2 regions of the Elioraea tepida genome follow, and region 1 is predicted to be linked to the other one. Evidence: predicted binding sites of a transcription regulator. Region 1 holds the regulator's gene; the other holds the start of a gene.
The links. Region 1 encodes LexA, which represses DNA repair genes until DNA is damaged. Its sites were predicted from a motif close to TGTTCTANNTANGTTC; they were not measured.
Positions count from the first base shown of each region.

Region 2: a site for LexA is predicted at 4,010-4,025, ahead of KO353_RS00160 (PA0069 family radical SAM protein). Genes of this name have one in related genera too.

Region 1 is NZ_CP076448.1:424,166-433,135, forward strand. It holds gene KO353_RS02025 (bifunctional metallophosphatase/5'-nucleotidase) at 1-1,070, shown strand, start outside; gene KO353_RS02030 (hypothetical protein) at 1,111-1,491, shown strand; gene lexA (transcriptional repressor LexA) at 1,675-2,391, shown strand; gene KO353_RS02040 (MmgE/PrpD family protein) at 2,395-3,795, opposite strand; gene KO353_RS02045 (lytic murein transglycosylase) at 3,937-4,911, shown strand; gene KO353_RS02050 (septal ring lytic transglycosylase RlpA family protein) at 4,908-5,873, shown strand; gene KO353_RS02055 (D-alanyl-D-alanine carboxypeptidase family protein) at 5,904-7,157, shown strand; gene tmk (dTMP kinase) at 7,177-7,818, shown strand; gene KO353_RS02065 (DNA polymerase III subunit delta') at 7,815-8,822, shown strand; gene metG (methionine--tRNA ligase) at 8,857-8,970, shown strand, end outside.
Region 2 is NZ_CP076448.1:25,991-34,960, forward strand. It holds gene KO353_RS00140 (A/G-specific adenine glycosylase) at 1-306, shown strand, start outside; gene KO353_RS00145 (site-specific DNA-methyltransferase) at 240-1,322, opposite strand; gene KO353_RS00150 (ribonuclease HII) at 1,387-2,007, opposite strand; gene KO353_RS00155 (tellurite resistance TerB family protein) at 2,025-2,594, opposite strand; gene KO353_RS00160 (PA0069 family radical SAM protein) at 2,789-3,940, opposite strand; gene KO353_RS00165 (TIGR04283 family arsenosugar biosynthesis glycosyltransferase) at 4,086-4,766, shown strand; gene moaB (molybdenum cofactor biosynthesis protein B) at 4,780-5,328, opposite strand; gene KO353_RS00175 (lytic transglycosylase domain-containing protein) at 5,363-7,015, opposite strand; gene KO353_RS00180 (uracil-DNA glycosylase) at 7,326-8,168, opposite strand; gene KO353_RS00185 (electron transfer flavoprotein-ubiquinone oxidoreductase) at 8,272-8,970, shown strand, end outside.

The DNA of each region.
Region 1 (8,970 bases):
CCGTGACGGCCGAGACGCCCCGCATCTCCTCGCCCGGGCCCCGGCTTCGTTTCGGCGAGGAGAGTGCGGCGGTCGCCGCCGCCGCGGCCGAGGCACGGGCGGCAGGAGCGCGCGCGGTGATCGCTCTCACCCATGTCGGCTTCGCGCGTGACCGGGCGATCGCCGCCGCTGTGCCCGGGCTTGCCGCTGTGGTCGGGGGCCACAGCCACACCCTGCTCTCGAACTCGGACCCCTCCGCCCTCGCACGCTACCCCCAGCCGGTTCCGGGGCCGGACGGACGCGCGGTTCCGGTCGTCCAAGCAGGAGCGAACAACCGCTTCCTAGGCCGGCTCGACCTCGATCTCGATACCGAGGGAAGGGTGGTGGAGGCGCGCGGGGATGCGCTGCCTCTTGCGTTCGCTGGCCCGCGCGATCTCGCCGTCGAGGCGCTGGTGGCGGAGCTTGCGCTGCCGCTTGCGGCGCTGCGCGCGCGGGTGATCGGCGCCGCTGCGGCACCGCTGCCGAACGACGCCTGCCGGCGGGAGGAATGCGCCCTCGGCAACATGGTGGCCGAGGCGATGCTTGCCGCCGCGCGGCCATCGGGGGCCGAGATCGCGCTGCAGAACGGCGGCGGCTTGCGCTCCGGCCTCGCCGCCGGGCCGATCACCTGGGGCGACCTTCTCACCGTCCTTCCGTTCTCGAACACGCTCGCCACCCTCACGCTCGCCGGCGCCGATCTGCGCGCCGCGCTCGAGAACGGCTTCTCGGCGGTCGAGAGCGGGGCCGGGCGGTTCCCGCAGCTCGCCGGACTGCGCGTCGTCTGGGACCCTGGGGCTCCCCCTGGTCGGCGGCTCGTCTCCGCGTCGGTCGTCGGCCCCGACGGCAGCACGCGGCCGCTCGAGGACGGCCGGCTCTATACCATCGTCACCAACAACTTCCTCCGCCAGGGAGGAGATGGCTATCTGAGCCTGCGCGACCGGGCCGTCGCCGCCTATGACGGCGGTCCGAACATCGAGGACGTGGTCGAAGCCTGGATCGCCGCACGGAGCCCCGTCCTTCCGGTCACGGATGGGCGGATCACCAGACGCTAGGCGTTTACGCTTCGGCAAGCCTGGCAGGCGATGGTTGAGAGTGGAGGGCCTGCCCCTGATGCCGATCGCCAACACCGACCCCGCCTACTACCGCGCTCAGAAGCGCCTGCTCGACGAGGTCGAGCACGGCGTGCGGGAAGCCAACCGCGCCGTCATCGGCCAGCGCCTTCCCGAGATCACGCGTGACGGGTTCCTCCGACTCGCCACCGTCGTCGCGCGGCTCAGGGCCGAGTATCTCGCCTGTGCGCTCGGACTGGGGCGGGAGACGCGCGGCGAGGTGACGCGCGAGGAGATCGACCGGCTCGCTCGCCTCCGCACCGCCTATGACGAGGCGAGGCTCGCCTTCGAAGCGCTGGAGCGCTGCGTCCAGCGCGGCTATGTCGAGATCGCCGACCCGCGCCCCGTCCGCACCCCGTTCTGAAGACAGGCGCGGCCCAAGCCGTGGCGCTTGACGCGACGCGATGGGGCGGACTATTCGGGTTCCGGTTTTGTTCCGAGTCGCGCGGCGTTGGGGTCGCAGGGAAGAGGGTGGCGTCATGCCGAGGCACAAGCGAGCCGAGCTGCGGGTGGTTCCAGGCCGCGGTGCCACCACGCGGGTGCCGTCATGCTGACGCGAAAGCAGCACGAGCTGCTTCTCTTCATCCTCGACCACTGCAACACCACCGGCACCTCGCCCTCGTTCGAGGAGATGAAGGAGGCGCTGAAGCTCCGCTCGAAGTCAGGCATCCACCGTCTCGTTACTGCCCTCGAGGAGCGAGGCTTCATACGGCGCCACCCGCACCGTGCCCGCGCACTCGAGGTCATCCGCGTCCCGGACTATCTCGCCGGCAACGGCAGGCGCGCGCGACGCGAGCCGGTGCTCGCGGCCGAGAATGGCAGCACCGTCGCCGCCTTCGCCCGCCGGGCCGAGCCGCCGCCTCCCCAACGTCACGCCTCCGTGCCGATCCTCGGCCGCATCGCCGCCGGCCAGCCGATCGAGGCGATCGACAGCCACGACGCCGAGCTGCCGATCGCTCCCGAGTATCTCGGCGCGGGCGACCATTTCGCCCTCGTGGTCACCGGCGACTCGATGATCGGCGACGGCATCCACGACGGCGACATCGTGCTGATCCGTGCGGCTCAGGACGCGCCGAACGGGGCGATCGTGGTGGCGCTGATCGACGGGTTCGAGGTGACGCTCAAGCGCCTGCGGCGCCGCAAGGACGCGGTCGCGCTCGAAAGCTCCAACCCTGCCTATCAGCCGCGGATCATCCCGGCCGACCGGGTGCGCATCCAGGGGCGCGTCGTCGGCCTGTTCCGGCGCTTCGAGGCGAACGGCTGACGCTCACTCTCCGGCGAGACGGACGGCGCTCACCGGCCCGGCGAGACGTGCGAGCTCCGTCACATCCGGCAGTGCCTCGAGCGAGAGGATGGCCTCGGCGAGGGCGGCCGCCTTCGGCGGCGTCAGGATCGCGTCCGCAAGCCCGTGGAACTTGGCGGCGAGTTCCGCTTCCGTGAGGAAATTTCCGGGCTCCCCCTTGGGCACGACGACCTTGGCGCTGAAGCTGCCGCGCCCCGTCTCCACCGTGGTGCGGCCGGCCATGTTGGCGGGGAACTCGGCCTCGATCTCCGGGTCCTCGACGCAGCGGATGCGCCGCGCCAGCGCGCGCACCACAGGGTCGTCGAGCAGCGCATAGCTCTCCCAGCCCATCGCCCCGGTCGCGAGCGCGGCGGCGACGACGAACGGGCCGGAGAACTGCGCATCCACGACATTCCGCGGCTCGGCCTTCTTCTCGGCCGGGGCGCCGATCAGCAGCATGCCCTTCGCGGGCAGGTGCACGGTGACGGCGGTGATCTCCTCTGGCCTCAGCCCGTGCTCGGCCCGGAGCGCGAGGGCCGCGTCGATCGCCGCGTGGCCGTAGCGGCACGAGGGATAGGGCTTCACTGCCGTCGCCATCAGCTCGAACACCTCGCCGAGGCCTTCGAGCACGCGCTCCGGCCGCGGCGCCGGGGCATAGGCGCGGAGGAAGCCGTGGCGGCCCTCGATCGCCTCCGACGCACCGCGGAAGCCCTCGCGCGCCAAGCTCGCCGCCGCAAGCCCCGCCATCGCCGACCAGCCGACCTGGAACCGCTTGGTCCAGGCGCCGTTGGCGAGGAACTGAAGGCTGCCCGCGGCCTGGGACAGCGCGATTCCGAGTGCATCCGCCATGCCCCGGGCGTCGAGGCCGAACACCCGTGCGGCGGCGACCGCGCCGCCGAAGGCGCCGCAGGTGGCGGTGGGGTGGAAGCCGCGGTCGTAGTGGTCTCCGGCCGGGAGGGCGAGCGCGAGACGGATCGTCGCCTCGTAGCCGGCGACGATGCCGGCGACGAGGCGCGCCCCGCTCGCCCGCACGAGCTCGGCGGCGGCGAGAGCGGCCGGGATCACCGGCGCGCCGGGGTGGAGGCTTCCCGCGGCATGGGTGTCGTCGAAATCAAGCGAATGGGCGAGCGCCCCGTTTACCAGCGCTGCGCCTGCCGGGGTGTAGCGTGCGGCGTCCCCGAACACGGTGGCCGTGCCGCCACAGAGGCCGAGCGAGCGGGCGGCGGCAAGCAGGGCAGGGGTGCTCTCCGCGTCATGGCGGGCGCGGACGATGTTGCCGACGAGGTCGAGCACGAGCGCCTTGGCGCGTGCGACCACCGGGGCGGGCAGCGAGGACGCGTCGATCCCTGCGGCCCAGGCGGCGAACTCCTCCGTGATCGGGCGCATGGCGCTCTCCCTCACCGTTTCCATCCCTCGCCGCCCTTCTAGCCGAGCCGCTCCAGGCAGGCCAGGAGGAGGCTCCCGACACGGGGCGCGCAGCCGAAGCACGCGTTGAGAACCGCACGCACAAGTGGCATTGAGGAAGACATGGGTGCGACTCGACGCGTGGTCCTCGGGGCTCTCCCGGCCGTGGCGGCCGCGGCCGGGGCGCGCGCGGCGTCACAGCCCTTTGAGCGTTGGCTCTCCGAGCTGCGCGCCGAAGCACGCGCGCAGGGGATCTCCGCCGCGACGATCCAGGGGGCTCTTTCTGGAATCGCGCCGATCCAGCGCGTGATCGAGCTCGATCGCCGCCAGCCGGAGGTGACGCTCAGCTGGGCCCAGTACCGTGACCGCGTGGTCGCGGAACCGCGGATCGGTAACGGGCGCAAGGCCTTCGCCGAGAACCGCGCGCTGCTCGCTGCCGTCGAGCAACGCTTCGGCGTCGCCGCCCGCACCGTCACCGCGATCTGGGGGGTGGAGACGAACTACGGCGCCACTATGGGCGGGTTCCCCGTGGTCCAGGCGCTGGCCACGCTCGCCTATGACGGCCGCAGGAGCGCGTATTTCCGCGGCGAGCTCCTCAACGCGCTCAGGATCCTCGACCAGGGGCACATCCGCAAGGAGCGGATGCTCGGAAGCTGGGCCGGAGCAATGGGCCAGCCGCAGTTCATGCCCGGCTCCTTCCTCGCCTATGCGGTCGATTTCGACGGGGACGGCCGCCGCGACATCTGGGACAGCCGGGCGGACGCGCTCGGCTCGATCGGCAACTACCTTCGCCGCGCCGGCGCCTGGCGGCCGGGCGGGCCCTGGGGCTTTGAGGTGACGCTGCCGCCGCGCTTCCCGATCGGGGAGGCGGATGGGCGGACGATGCGGCCGCTCTCGTCCTGGGCGTCGGCCGGCGTCCGCCCGGCCGATGGCGGGCGTATGCCGGCGGGCGACATGCCGGCGGCGATCGCCGCCCCCGATGGCGCCGCGGGCCAGGCCTTCGTGCTGTTCCCCAACGCCCAGGCCGTGCGGCGCTACAACAACAGCACCTATTACGTTCTCGCCGTTGGCCTGTTGTCGGATCGGGTCGGCGGATGACGCGCCCGGCCCTAGCCGCCATCGCCGCCGCCGCGCTGATGCTCGCAGGCTGCGCAGAGACGGGCTTCGTCGCCCAGCTCGGGAAACGGCTCACGGGGAGCGCGTCGCGCGACCCGGGCGAGGGCAGCTTCGTCGTCGGCGAGACCTACCGGAGGGGAGGGGTCTGGTTCTCTCCGCGCGAGGACTACGACCTCGACGAGACCGGCCTCGCCACGGTCATCCGGCAGCGTGCCGGGAGCCGGACAGCGAACGGGGAGGTCTTCGACCCGGCGAAGCTCACCGCCCAGCACCCGACGCTGCAGCTTCCCGCGATCGTCCGCGTGACCAACCTCGAGAACGGCCGGTCGGTGCTGGTTCGGGTGAACGATCGCGGCCCTGTCGATGTCGGGCGTATCATCGGGCTGTCCGAGGCGTCGGCCCGCGTGCTCGGCCTGCCCGCCGACGGGGTGGCGCAGGTGCGGGTGCAGGTGGTCCCCGAGGAGAGTCGCCTCGTGGCGGCGGAGGCGCGCGCGCGGACGCCCGTTCCGGAGAGCGAACGGATCGTCGTCGCCTCCGCGCCGCGCATTCCGGTTGAGGCCGAGACGCTGCCCCCGCCGCCCGGCGCCCGCGCGGCGACGATGGTTCGCGTCGCGGCACCTCTGCCCGCCCCGCCGCCTGCTCCGCCGCCACTGCTGGCCGTGCCGCTGCGCACCGACGCCCTGCCGCGGACGCTGCGCCAGCAGCCCCCGGCGCCGGGAAGGCTCTGGGTTCAAGCCGGCGTCTTCGGCAGCGCTCGGAACGCCGAAGCCCTGCGTACGCGTCTCGCCGCCGCCGGCCCGGCGCACACGAGCCGCGTGACGGCGAACGGGCGCACGCTCTATAGGGTTCGGCTCGGGCCGGCGCGAACGGTGGCGGAGGCCGACCACCTCCTCGCCGCCACCCTGCGTGCAGGCGCGAGCGACGCCCGGATCGTCGTCGACTGACCGACGCGGAACCGAGGGAACCGGGACCAGATGACCGACACCATCTCCTCCACGCGCCGCCGCCTGTTCGGCGCCGCGGCGCTCGCCCTCGCCGCGCCCTCGCTCGCGCGCGCGCAGCAGCAGCGGCCGACGCAGCGTCCGCCGCAGCGCACTGGCCAGCCGCAGCCGCGCCAGCCGCAGCCGCCACGGCCGCAGGGCAGCCCGGCGAACACCCCGCTCGGGCCGGTCGATACGCTCGCGCGGCATGCGCTGATCGTCGATTTCGAGACCGGGGCGACACTGCTCGAGAAGGAGGCGGACGTGCCGATGCCGCCCGCCTCGATGTCGAAGCTGATGACGGCTTATGTGGTGTTCGAGCACCTCCGCGCCGGCCGGCTTCGCCTCGACACCGAGCTTCCCGTCAGCGAGCGCGCTTGGCGCATGGGCGGGTCGAAGATGTTCGTTGAGGTCGGGCAGAGGGTGAAGGTCGAGGATCTGCTGCGCGGCGTGATCGTGCAGTCGGGCAACGACGCCTGCATCGTTCTCGCCGAGGCCATCAGCGGCTCGGAGGAGGCCTTCGCTGACCTCCTGACCGAGCGCGCCCGCGCCCTTGGGCTGAGGCAGACGACGTTGCGCAACTCGACCGGGTGGCCCGACCCGAACCACCGCATGTCGTGCCGCGACCTCGCGCTCCTCGCCGCACGGATCATCCAGGACTTCCCCGACTACTACCGCTACTACAGCGAACGCTCGTTCCGATTTGCCAACATCACCCAGGAGAACCGCAACCCGTTGCTTTACCGCAACATCGGCGCCGACGGGCTGAAGACCGGCCATACCGAGGAGAGCGGCTACGGCCTCACGGCCTCGGCGGTTCAGGGGGGGCGGCGCGTGATCCTCGTGGTCAACGGTCTTCCCTCGATGCGCATCCGCGCCGAGGAGAGCGAGCGGCTGATGCTGTGGGCGTTCCGCGAGTTCGAGAATGTGCGCCTGTTCGGCGCCGCCGAGACGGTGGAGAACGTCCCGGTGCATCTTGGCGAGCGCGACACCGTCCCGCTTGTCGCCGGGCGCGACCTCGTGATGACGGTGCCGCGCAGCTGGCGGCAGGAGGCGCGGATCGCGGTGCACTACACCGCGCCTGTCAAGGCCCCGGTCGCGCGCGGGACGGAGCTCGGCAGGCTCGAGGTGTCGGGCAGGGGCGTGCCGCAGATGTCCGTGCCGCTCTATGCCGGGGCGGACGTGCCGCGGCTCGGCTTCGTGCCGCGGATCGGCGCAAGCCTCCGGCACCTCGTGTTTGGAAGCTGAGGCGGCAGCGCGCCTCGGCATGGGCGGTCGGTTCATCACGCTCGAGGGCGGGGAGGGGGCGGGCAAGACCACGCAGGCGCGGCTGCTCGCGGAGGCGATCCGCGCAGCCGGGCTCGAGGCGGTCGAGACGCGCGAGCCCGGCGGCGAGGCGGGGGCCGAGGCCATACGCGGGCTGCTGGTCACCGGCGCGCCGGGGCGCTGGGAGCCGCTCGCCGAGACGCTTCTGCACTATGCCGCTCGTGTGCAGCACGTTGCGCGGGTGATCCGGCCGGCGCTCGAACGCGGCGCCTGGGTCGTCTCCGACCGGTTCGCCGACAGCACCGCCGTGTACCAGGGCGACGGGCAGGGGGTCGAGGCGGCGGCGATCGCGGCGATCCATCGCGCCACGCTCGGCGACGTCGCCCCGGACCTCACGCTCATCCTCGACCTTCCCGTCGAGCAGGGGCTCGCCCGCGCGGCCGCACGGTCGGCGAGAAACCGCTACGAGCGCTTCGACCATGCCTTCCATGCCAGGATCCGCGAAGGGTTCCTGCGACGTGCGGCGTCGGAGCCGAAGCGCTGCGTGGTGATCGACGCTGCGCGCCCGGCCGAGGCGGTGGCGGCAGCGATCCGCGCGGCCGTCGCGGAACGTCTCGGGCTCGTTCTGCCGGCCGCCGCATGAGCCAGGGCGAGCTCGTCGGCCACAGGGCGGCGGCGGAGGCCTTCGCCGAGGCCGCCGCCGCCGGGCGGCTGCACCACGCCTGGGTGATCGGCGGCCCGCCGGGCATCGGCAAGGCCACCTTCGCCCGTGCCGCGGCCACCTGGGTGCTCGCCGGCTTTCCCCAAGCGGCCTCGCCGCTCGCCGTGCCGGCGGGACATCCTGCCGCGCGCAAGGTCGCTTCCGGCAGCCATCCCGACCTTCGCCTCGTCGCACGCACGGAAAACCCGCGGACGGGGCGGCTGCGCACCGAGATCGCGATCGATGACGTGCGCGGCATGATCGGCTTCCTCCGACTCACCGGTGCCGAGAGCCCCTGGCGCGTGGCGATCGTCGATCCGGCTGACGACCTCTCTGCCGAGGCGGCCAACGCGCTTCTCAAGATCCTCGAGGAACCGCCGCCGAAGGCGCTGATCCTGCTCGTCTGCCACGCCCCGGCGCGTCTTCTGCCGACGATCCGCAGCCGCTGCCGCAGGCTCTCGCTCGCGCCGCTTGCCGCGAGCGAGGTCGCTCTCCTGCTCGCCCAGCACGCGCCTGACCTCCCGCCCGCGGAGGCCGAGGCCGCCGTCGCGCTTGCCGGCGGGTCGATCGGGCGTGCGCTCGCTCTCGCCGAGGGCGGGGCGGCCGAGCTCTCCGCTGCTCTCGCGCGCGTGTTCCAGGGCCTTCCGGCGCTCGACCTCACGGCGGCCCATGCGCTCGCCGACCGGCTCGCGCGACCGGGCGCGGAGGAGGGGTTCGCGCTGTTCATGGGCCTGTTGCGTGACCGGCTTGCCGCGCTTGCGAAGGCGTCGGCCGTCGGGCAGGCCGATGCGGTGGCGCGGCTGCGGCCGCTTGAAGAGTGGGGGGGCTTGTGGGAGAAGGTCGGGCAGCTCGCGCGACAGACCGACGCGCTCAACCTCGACCGCAAGCAGGCCGTGCTCTCGGCGCTCCTCGCGCTCCGGCCGGGGGGCGCGCTCGACACACCCTGACGGCTCGATGCCGGGCGGACGCACGGACAAGACGATGCAACGACGCCGCTTCTACGTCACGACCCCAATCTACTACGTCAACGACGTGCCGCATATCGGGCACGCCTACACCACGCTCGCGGCCGATGTGCTCGCCCGCTTCATGCGG
Region 2 (8,970 bases), 400 kb from region 1:
CCCGGCACGCCGTGGCGCGACGAGCCCTGGCCGTTTGCGGAGGCGCGCGCCCATGCGCCGGCCGAAGCCGGGTGGGAGGAGATCGGGCGCGTGCGGCACGTCTTCACCCATTTCGCGCTCGATCTTGCTGTCGTCGCGGCCAGGGTCGAGGCGCTTCCGTCGCCCGGCGTGCAGCGCGAGGCCGTGCTCGAGGCGGGGCTTCCGGCGGTGATGGCGAAGGCGGCGCGGCTTGCGCTTGCTCACTCGAGCGGGCGGAGCCGGGAGCGGAGCACGTCAAGCGGCAGGAGCCGGCCGCGATCCTCGTAGTGCCAGAAGGTCCAGCCGTTGCACGATGGGGCGCCGCTCAAGAGAGCGCCGATGCGGTGGATCGAGCCGCGTTCGTGCCCGGCGCGGAGCGAGCCGTCGGCCGCCACGGTCGCTGAGACGCGGCGGGTGCGGTCCCAGAGCACTGCCCCTGGGGCGATCAGACCCGCTTCGACCACCGCTCCGAAGGCGACGCGCGGCGCCTCGCGGCGCGACGGGGTGGCGGCGAGGCGTTCGTCCGACACCGGAACGACCGCGTCGATCCGCGCGCGTGCCGCGCGCACATAGGCCTCGTCGCGTTCGATGCCGATGAAACGCCGGCCGAGGCGTTTCGCGACCGCACCGGTCGTGCCGGTGCCGAAGAACGGGTCGAGCACCACCTCGCCCGGATTGGTGCAGGCGAGGATGACGCGATGCAGGAGCGCTTCCGGTTTCTGCGTCGGGTGAAGCTTCGCGCCCGCCGCGTCGCGCAGACGCTCAGGGCCGGTGCAGATCGGGAAGGTCCAGTCGCTGCGCATCTGCACGTCGTCGTTGAGGGACTTCATCGCTTCGTAATTGAAACGGTATCGCGATCCCCTCTCGCGCGCGGCCCAGATCAGCGTCTCGTGCGCGTTGGTGAAGCGCCGCCCGCGGAAATTGGGCATCGGGTTCGATTTGCGCCAGATGATGTCGTTGAGGATCCAGAAGCCGAGGTCCTGAAGCGCGGCGCCGACGCGGAAGATGTTGTGGTAGGAGCCGATCACCCACAGCGTGCCGTCGCGGCGAAGCACCCGGCGGGCCTCGGCGAGCCAGGCCCGGGTGAAGGCGTCATAGGCGGCAGGGTCAGGGAAACGATCCCATTCCGCATCAACCCCGTCGACCTCGGAATTGTCGGGCCGGTGCAGCGTTCCGGAGAGCTGGAGATTGTAGGGAGGGTCGGCGAAGATGGCATGCACGGACGCGGGCGGCAGCGCCGCCATCACCGTGATGCAGTCGCCGACCAGGACCGTGTCCAGCGGCAGATCGAGTTCCCGCCCCATGCCTTTGCGCCGATGCTCCCCCCGCGCGCAAACGCGGGAGTCTCGCCGAGGCTCTCTTCGACCGTCAACCTGGGCGTGCGGAGGCGATGGCGAGATCGACCGGTGCGAAGCCCGAGCGGTGGTGCGGTGTGGCGCCGATGCGCGCGAGAGCGGCGCGGTGCGACGGCGTCGGATACCCCCGGTTCGCCTCCCAGCCATAGGCGGGGTAGCGCGCGGCAAGGCGCAACATCGCCCGGTCACGCAGAACCTTGGCGATGATCGAGGCAGCGGCGATCGAGAGCGAGGTCCGGTCGCCGCCGACGATGCAGCGCACCTTGACCGGGAGCGGGGGGCGGCTGTTGCCGTCGACGAGGACGAGGTCGGGCACGAGCGGAAGCCGCGCGAGCGCCCGCGCCATGGCGAGATGGGTCGCTCGCCGGATGTTGAGCCGGCCGATCTCCGCCGCGCTCGCAGCGCCTGCCGCGAAGGCGAGGCGGCCGTCGCGCCGCGTCTCGGCAAGAGCCGCGAAGGCGGCCTCGCGCCGGGCGGGGGAGAGGCGCTTGCTGTCGTCGATCAGCGCGGCAAGCCGCGCGTCCGGCTTTTCCAGGAAGACGAGGGCGGCCGCGACGACCGGGCCGGCAAGCGGCCCGCAGCCCGCCTCGTCGATGCCGGCGACGATACCCATCCCCGATGCGGTCTCGAGCATGAGGGTGGGTGGGCGGCTCACGCGTTGGCGAGGGCGGCTGCCGCCTCGCGTTCGAGGTTCGCGCGCAAGGCAGGATCAAGCCCGAGGCGATGGCCGAGCGCGTCGAGGAAGGCGCGCTCCGCCGGCTGGTCGGGCTCGATGGCAAGCCGGGCGGAGAGCCAGAGCTCCGCGGCCTGTTGGGGCGTGGCAGCGAGCGCCGCGATCGCCGCCGGGTCGACCGGAGCGTTCATCGCATCGAACAGAGCCGCCTTGGCTTCGGCGTCGAGGCCGGCGCGCTCAATGGCGGCGAAGATCGCCTGCTGCTCGGTGTTGTCCAGATGCCCGTCCGCCTTCGCTGCGGCGACCATTGCGCGCACCAGCGCCACGCCGAACGGACGGCCATCCGCCGCCGGCTCGCTCGGCAGGAAGCGTTCATCCGTCGAGGCGAGCTCGGCGGGAGAGGGAGGCGCCATCGCCCCCTGTGACCGGCCAGCCTGCCAGTTCTGCCACGCGCGGTAGGCAAGCGCGCCGAGCACGGCGGCACCGCCATAGCCGACCGCGCTGCCCGCGAGCTTGCGCGCCTTCTTGCTGCCGAGCAGGAGCCCGATGAGGCCGCCCGCTGCTGCGCCGCCGGCGAGCCCCCCGGGAACGTTGAGGCCGGAAAGCTTCTGGTCGGCCTGGGTGAGTGTGGAGGCCGCGCGATCCCCGCACCCGCGCCGAGGAAACGGTCAAGGAGCTGTTTGGCGTCGATCATGCGAGGAGAGATCGCCCGCAGCAGCTGGCGATGCAAGCAGGGCGTCGATCACAGCAGGGCAAGCTGGCGATCCTCCCCCCCGGTCGGGCGCGCCGGCACCCGGAAGCGGCTTGCGTCGAGCCCGCCCGATGGGCGCCCAAGACCATGCTTGCGCGCAGCCGCCGCGAAGCGTTGCGCGAGCAGGCCGGCATAGGGGCCGGAGCCTGTGAAGCGGCTGCCAAAGCGGGGATCGTTCAACCGGCCGGAGCGTGTCTGGCGTATCAGCGAGAGCACCTTCGCCGCCCGCTCCGGATAATGTGCCTCGAGCCAGGCAGTGAACATCTCCTTGAGCTCGTTCGGCAGGCGCACCAGCACGTAGCCCGCGGCATCGGCTCCGGCTCGGGCAGCGGCGGCGAGAATGCCTTCGAGCTCGGCGTCGTTCAGCCCGGGGATCATCGGCGCGGCCAGCACCCCGGCCGGTACGCCGGCCTGGACGAGCGCCTCGATCGCCTGCAGCCGCCGCGCCGGGGTGGCGGCGCGCGGCTCCATGACGTTGGCGAGCCTGCGGTCGAGCGTGGTGACGGAGAGGCAGACGCGGACGAGGCGCCGCTCCGCCATCGACGCGAGGATGTCGAGATCACGAATGACGAGCGCCGACTTCGTGACGATCGTGCAGGGGTGGTTGAACGCCGACAGCACCTCGAGGATCGCGCGCGTGATCCGGAGCTGGCGTTCTACCGGCTGATAGGGGTCGGTGTTCGAGCCGAGCGCGATCGGGGCGGGGCGATAGCCGGGCCGCGAGAGCTCGCGCGCGAGCAGGCTCGCCGCCTCCGGCTTGAACAGAAGCTTCGCCTCGAAGTCGAGGCCCGGGGAGAGGCCGAGCTGGGCATGCGAGGGCCGCGCGTAGCAGTAGATGCAGCCATGCTCGCAGCCGCGATAGGGGTTCACCGAGCGGTCGAAGCCGATATCAGGACTGTCGTTCCAGGCGATGATGCTGCGCGTAGCGTCGCGCGTGAGCGTCGTCTCGAGGCGAGGCGGATCGGCGAGATCCTGCTCGAGCGTTCCCCAGCCGTCGTCAGCCGCCTCCGCCCTGAACCGGTCGTAGCGGCAGGGCGGCGAGGTGACGGCGCCACGCCCCTTGCGCGGCTGTGGCGGCGGCAGTTCCCAGCCGGCAGCCACCGGCAAATCGTGCCGATCCCACGCGTGAGCGAGCTCGTCCATGGCCGTCCTTCCCCTCGCGGCGCCCCTGCGCGCGGGGAAAGCCTCGCCGAGCCTTGCCGGCTCTGTCAAGAACGAATCATGAACAAGCGCCGAGAACTGCCGCAGCGCGGCTGACACGACCGGCAGGCCATGCTCGCCTGTCGCCATGGCGAAGCGCTTTCCCGACCTTTCGGTGGTGATCCCGGCACGCAATGCCGCCGCCTGCCTTCCGGCGACGCTCACCGCGCTGGGGGCGTGGCCGCGCGAGGTGATCGTTGCCGACTGCGGCTCTCCCGACGGCACGGCCGTGGTCGCCGCCGAGTGCGGCGCGCGCGTCGTTCCGGCGCCAGAGGGACGGGGTGTGCAGCTCGCGGCCGGAGTGGCCGCCGCCGCGGGCGAGTGGCTTCTGCTGCTGCACGCCGATACGGTTCTGGCTGAAGGTTGGGCGGAGGCTGTCGCGGCGTTCACCTGCGAGCGCGGTGCCGAGGGCCGGGCCGGCTATTTCCGGTTCCGGCTCGACGACGCCAGCCCGGCTGCGCGCCGTCTCGAGCGCCTTGTCGCCTTGCGCTGTCGCCTCTTCGCCCTGCCCTATGGTGACCAGGGGCTTCTGATCCACCGCTCCCTGCTCGCGCGCGTGGGCGGCATTCCGGAACTCCCGATCATGGAGGACGTGACGCTCGTCCGCCGGCTCGGCCGGGCACGGCTCGCGCCGATCGGGGCGGAGGCGATCACCTCAGCCGAGCGTTGGCGTCGCGACGGCTATCTCAGGCGCAGCGCACGAAACCTCGCGCTTCTCTCCCTGTGGGCGCTTGGCGTGCCGCCGCGCGTTCTCGCCCGTCTCTATTGAGGCCCGGTGCTCATCAGGCCGCAGCGCTGCCGAGATGCTCCCGAAGCCGAGGCATCAGCTCGACAAGATTGCAGGGCCTATGTCGGCTGTCGAGCTGCCACTTGAGGATGTCGTCCCAGGCGTCGCGGCACGCGCCCGGGCTGCCCGGGAGGGCGAAGAGGTAGGTGCCGCGGGCGACACCGCCCAGAGCGCGTGACTGGATCGTCGAGGTGCCGATCTTCTGGTAGCTCAGCATCCGGAACAGCTCGCCGAAGCCCTCAATCTCCTTCTCAAGCACGCGCTTGAACGCCTCCGGCGTGACATCGCGCCCGGTGATGCCCGTCCCCCCGGTCGTGATCACCACATCGACCGCCGGATCGTCGATCCACTCGGTGAGATGGGTGAGGATGGCCTCCACCTCGTCCCGAACGATCGCGCGCGCGACCAGACGGTGCCCGGAGGCGGTAATCCGTTCCGCAAGCGTATCGCCGGACTTGTCCGTTCCCGGCGTGCGCGTGTCCGAAACGGTGAGGACGGCGATGTTGACTGGCAGGAAGCGACGCGTTTCATCGATGCGAGACATGTGCTGGCCCCACGCACGGCGATGACGGCCTCAGTCAACGCCGTCGCGCCGACGCCTCGGCACCCGGAATGGTGCCCCCTTCAGCGTCAGTATAGCGGGGCCATCGGCCGGCCGCGAGCGCGTCGAGCGACGGTGCGGGCCGCCCGAGGCGGCTTGCGTAGATCCAGGAGAGAGCGAGCACGGCCTGGACGTGACGTCTTGTCTCGTGGATTGGGATCGCCTCGAGGAACAGGAGCGGGTCGCCCATGTGCACCACAGTCGGTGACCAGCGGGCGAAACTTCCGGGGCCGCTGTTGTAGGCGGCGATCAAGCTGATCAGGTCGCCCTCGACCGCAGGGAGGCGGGCGAGATACTCGACGTAGCGCTGGCCGACCTCGAGGTTGAACTCGGGCTCGTGCAGGCGATGCCGGTCGCGCCCCGCGAGCGAGCGTTGGCCGGTCACGTAGCCTGCCGTCACCGGCATGATCTGCATGATCCCGCGCGCTCCGGCCGGGCTGATCGCGCGCGGCTCGAAATTGCTCTCGAGCCGGGCGAGTGCCATCAGGAGCGGCGGGTCGGTCCTGTAGCCGCCTGAGGGCGCCCAGCGCGGGATCGGGAAGCGGGCGTAGTCGCGCGGCCGGCCATCGCCGCTCTCGGCGAACTGGGCGAGCCGGATCGCGACCTCCGACATCCCCGCCTGGCTCGCGACGACAAGGAGGGCGCGGGCGAGAGCGGGATCGGACGCAGCGGCCTCTCCCATGACCATCAGCTCCGCCTCCGCCCGCGCCCGCTGCCCCACCTGAAGCAGGGCGAGCGCCCGGCGGCTGCCGTCATGGGCGAGCAGGCGCTGCGCCTCCGCCTCGCCGAGCGTGTCACGCTCCCAGGCGAAGCCGCCGGGAATGCCGAGCGTCCGCCGCGCGAGCAGGCCGTAGAGGCTTCGCTGGTCGCGCGCCGCCTCGGCAAGCCAAGGCACATAGGCGCGATGGTCGCGCAAGCGCAGCGCGGCACGCGCCGCCCAGTACGCCCCGGCGGCACGCCGCGCCGCTGTGGCGACCTCGGCACGCGCCGTCGCCTCGAAGTGACGACGCGCGACCTCGTGCCGGCCAAGCCGCCAGGCGGCGAGACCGGCATACCAGGAGAGATCTCCGACCATGGCGCCGTCGCGGCGGAGTGCGTCGGTCGCGGCGGCGAGCGCTTCGGCGTCGCGATTGCGCAGGAACAGCCCGCGCGCGATCTGCGCCCGTAGAAGCCCAGCCTGGGCGGGATCGAGACCGCGCGTCCGCGCGATCGCGGCCTCGGCGGCGTCGAACTCCTCGGCGCGGATCCGATCGGCGACGGCGCGGGCGAGGATCGGGTTGCGCGCCTGCGGCGGCAGGAGCACGAACCGCTCCTCCTCGTCCAGCGCCTCCGCCGCGGGCAGTTCCGCAAGCTGCGGTGCGGCCGGGCGCGCCGCACCGCGCGGCAGCCGCGAAAGCAGCAGAGCATGGATCCTCGGCGCATCGGGAAGGTTGGCGAAGCGGTCGAGCCAGGCGGAGAGCTCCGGCACCGTGGCGCGGGTGTGGGGGCCGAGCAGCCGATGCGCGAGCACGTGGCCGAGCAGCAGCGGATCGGTCAGCCGTTCCGTCTCGCGCTCGGCGTCGGCGATCCGACCTCGATCCTGAAGCTGGAAGATCCGCCGGTAGAGAGCGGCATCGGAGGGCAGGAGCACGACCGGAAGCCCGGCCCCGCCACCCGGTGGCGTGGGCCTCGGGACGGCGAAGGCGACTTCCGTCTGCCCGGCCTGCCCCCCTGATGCGCCATCCCCCCCGGCTGCGTCAGCCTGGGAGGGAAGACATGCCACAACCCAGATCAGGCCCGCCGTGGAGGCTGAGCGGGCCCATGCCCCCGTTTTCGTTCGCATGGTTCTCCGGCGTTAACCGCGGGTTAACGGGTTGCGCAACACCGATCTGGGAGACGTTTTTTGCCTTTTGAGACCGCACTCGTTGAGTCAGCGCGTTGCACGGCAAAACTGACGTGCCTTAATCCTGCCTCAGATCGTCGATGCGGCGCCGCAACGCGATCAGGTCGGCCCAGGCATCCTTCTTCGCGCCAGGGTTGCGGAGCAGGTAGGCCGGGTGAAGCGTGGCCAGGGCCGGCACGGAGCCGAGCCCGTCGAACTCGAGCGTGAGCCAGCGCCCCCTGAGCCGGGTGATTCCCTCCCGCGCGCCGGTGAGCGACCGCACCGCCACCGCCCCGAGAAGGAGAAGCAGCTTCGGCTGCACCAGAACCACATGGCGGCGGAGAAAAGGCAGCGAGAGCGCCACCTCGCCATCGGTCGGGTTGCGGTTTCCCGGCGGGCGCCAGGTGATGATGTTGGTGACGTAGAACGAGCCCCAGCCCGTCCCGTGGCGGTCGAGCCCGATCGAGGCCATCATCCGGTCAAGAAGCCGCCCCGAGGCACCGACGAAGGGCTTGCCCGCGCGGTCCTCCTCCGCCCCCGGCGCCTCGCCGATCAGCATCACCGGAGCGGCGGGGTTGCCATCGGCGAAGACGAGGTTGGTCGCCGTCTCGCGCAGCGCCAGCCCGCCGAACTCGGCGATCGCCCGTCGCAGAGACTCGAGGTCGGCCGCCGCTGCTGCGAGCCGCTCGGCTTCGGCAACCGCCCCGCCCGGCGAAGGAAGCGCGTGAGGCGAGGTGGCGAGCGCGGTCGGGGCGATCGGGGACGGTGGCGCGGGGCTTTCCGGGACGGCGGCCGCCGGCAGGGTCGCGCGCATCGCCTCGGGCGAGGAGGCGCGGCGCCGATCACGCGGGGTCTCGTCCAGCGCCTCGTCCGCGCCCCAGGCGAGCTGGAGCGCAAGCGCCGCCTCGAGCGCACGTCGCATCGCCTCGTCCATGCGCCGAGCAAGCCCGCAATATGCTCACTCGCGCAAGTCCCGGCTTGGCCCTATGTCTCGTGGCGCCGAACGAGGGCGGAGCGTTGGGGGAATGATGAACCGCGAGTCGATGGAGTATGACCTGGTGATCGTCGGCGCAGGGCCTGCCGGCCTCTCGGCGGCGATCCGCGCCAAGCAGGTCGCCGCCCAAAGAGGGCGCGAGATCTCGGTCTGCGTGCTCGAGAAGGGAGCGGAGGTCGGCGCCCACATCCTCTCCGGCGCGGTGCTCGAGCCGCGCGCCCTGGACGAGCTTCTGCCCGACTGGCGGGCGCTCGGCGCACCGCTCACGACCGAGGCGCGCGAGGACCGGTTCCTTTTCCTGACCGAGAAGCGCGCTTTCCGCCTGCCCACGCCGCCGCAGATGCACAACCGCGGCAACTGGATCATCTCGCTCGGCCAGTTCTGCTGCTGGCTCGCTTCCCAAGCCGAGGCGCTCGGGGTCGAGATCTACCCGGGCTTCGCCGCCGCCGAGCTTCTGATCGAGGGCGGCCGCGTCGTCGGGGTCGCGACCGGAGAGATGGGCGTGGCGCGGGACGGTACGCGTCGGCCGGACTGGCAGCCGGGGATGGAGTTGCGCGCCCCATATACCCTGTTTGCCGAAGGCTGCCGCGGCTCGCTCACGAAGCAGCTCGAGGCGCGGTTCGGCCTGCGCGACCCCGACCGGCCGCAGACCTACGCGATCGGCATCAAGGAGCTGTGGGAGGTGCCGGCCGAGCGGCACCGGCCCGGCCTCGTGCTGCACTCGATCGGC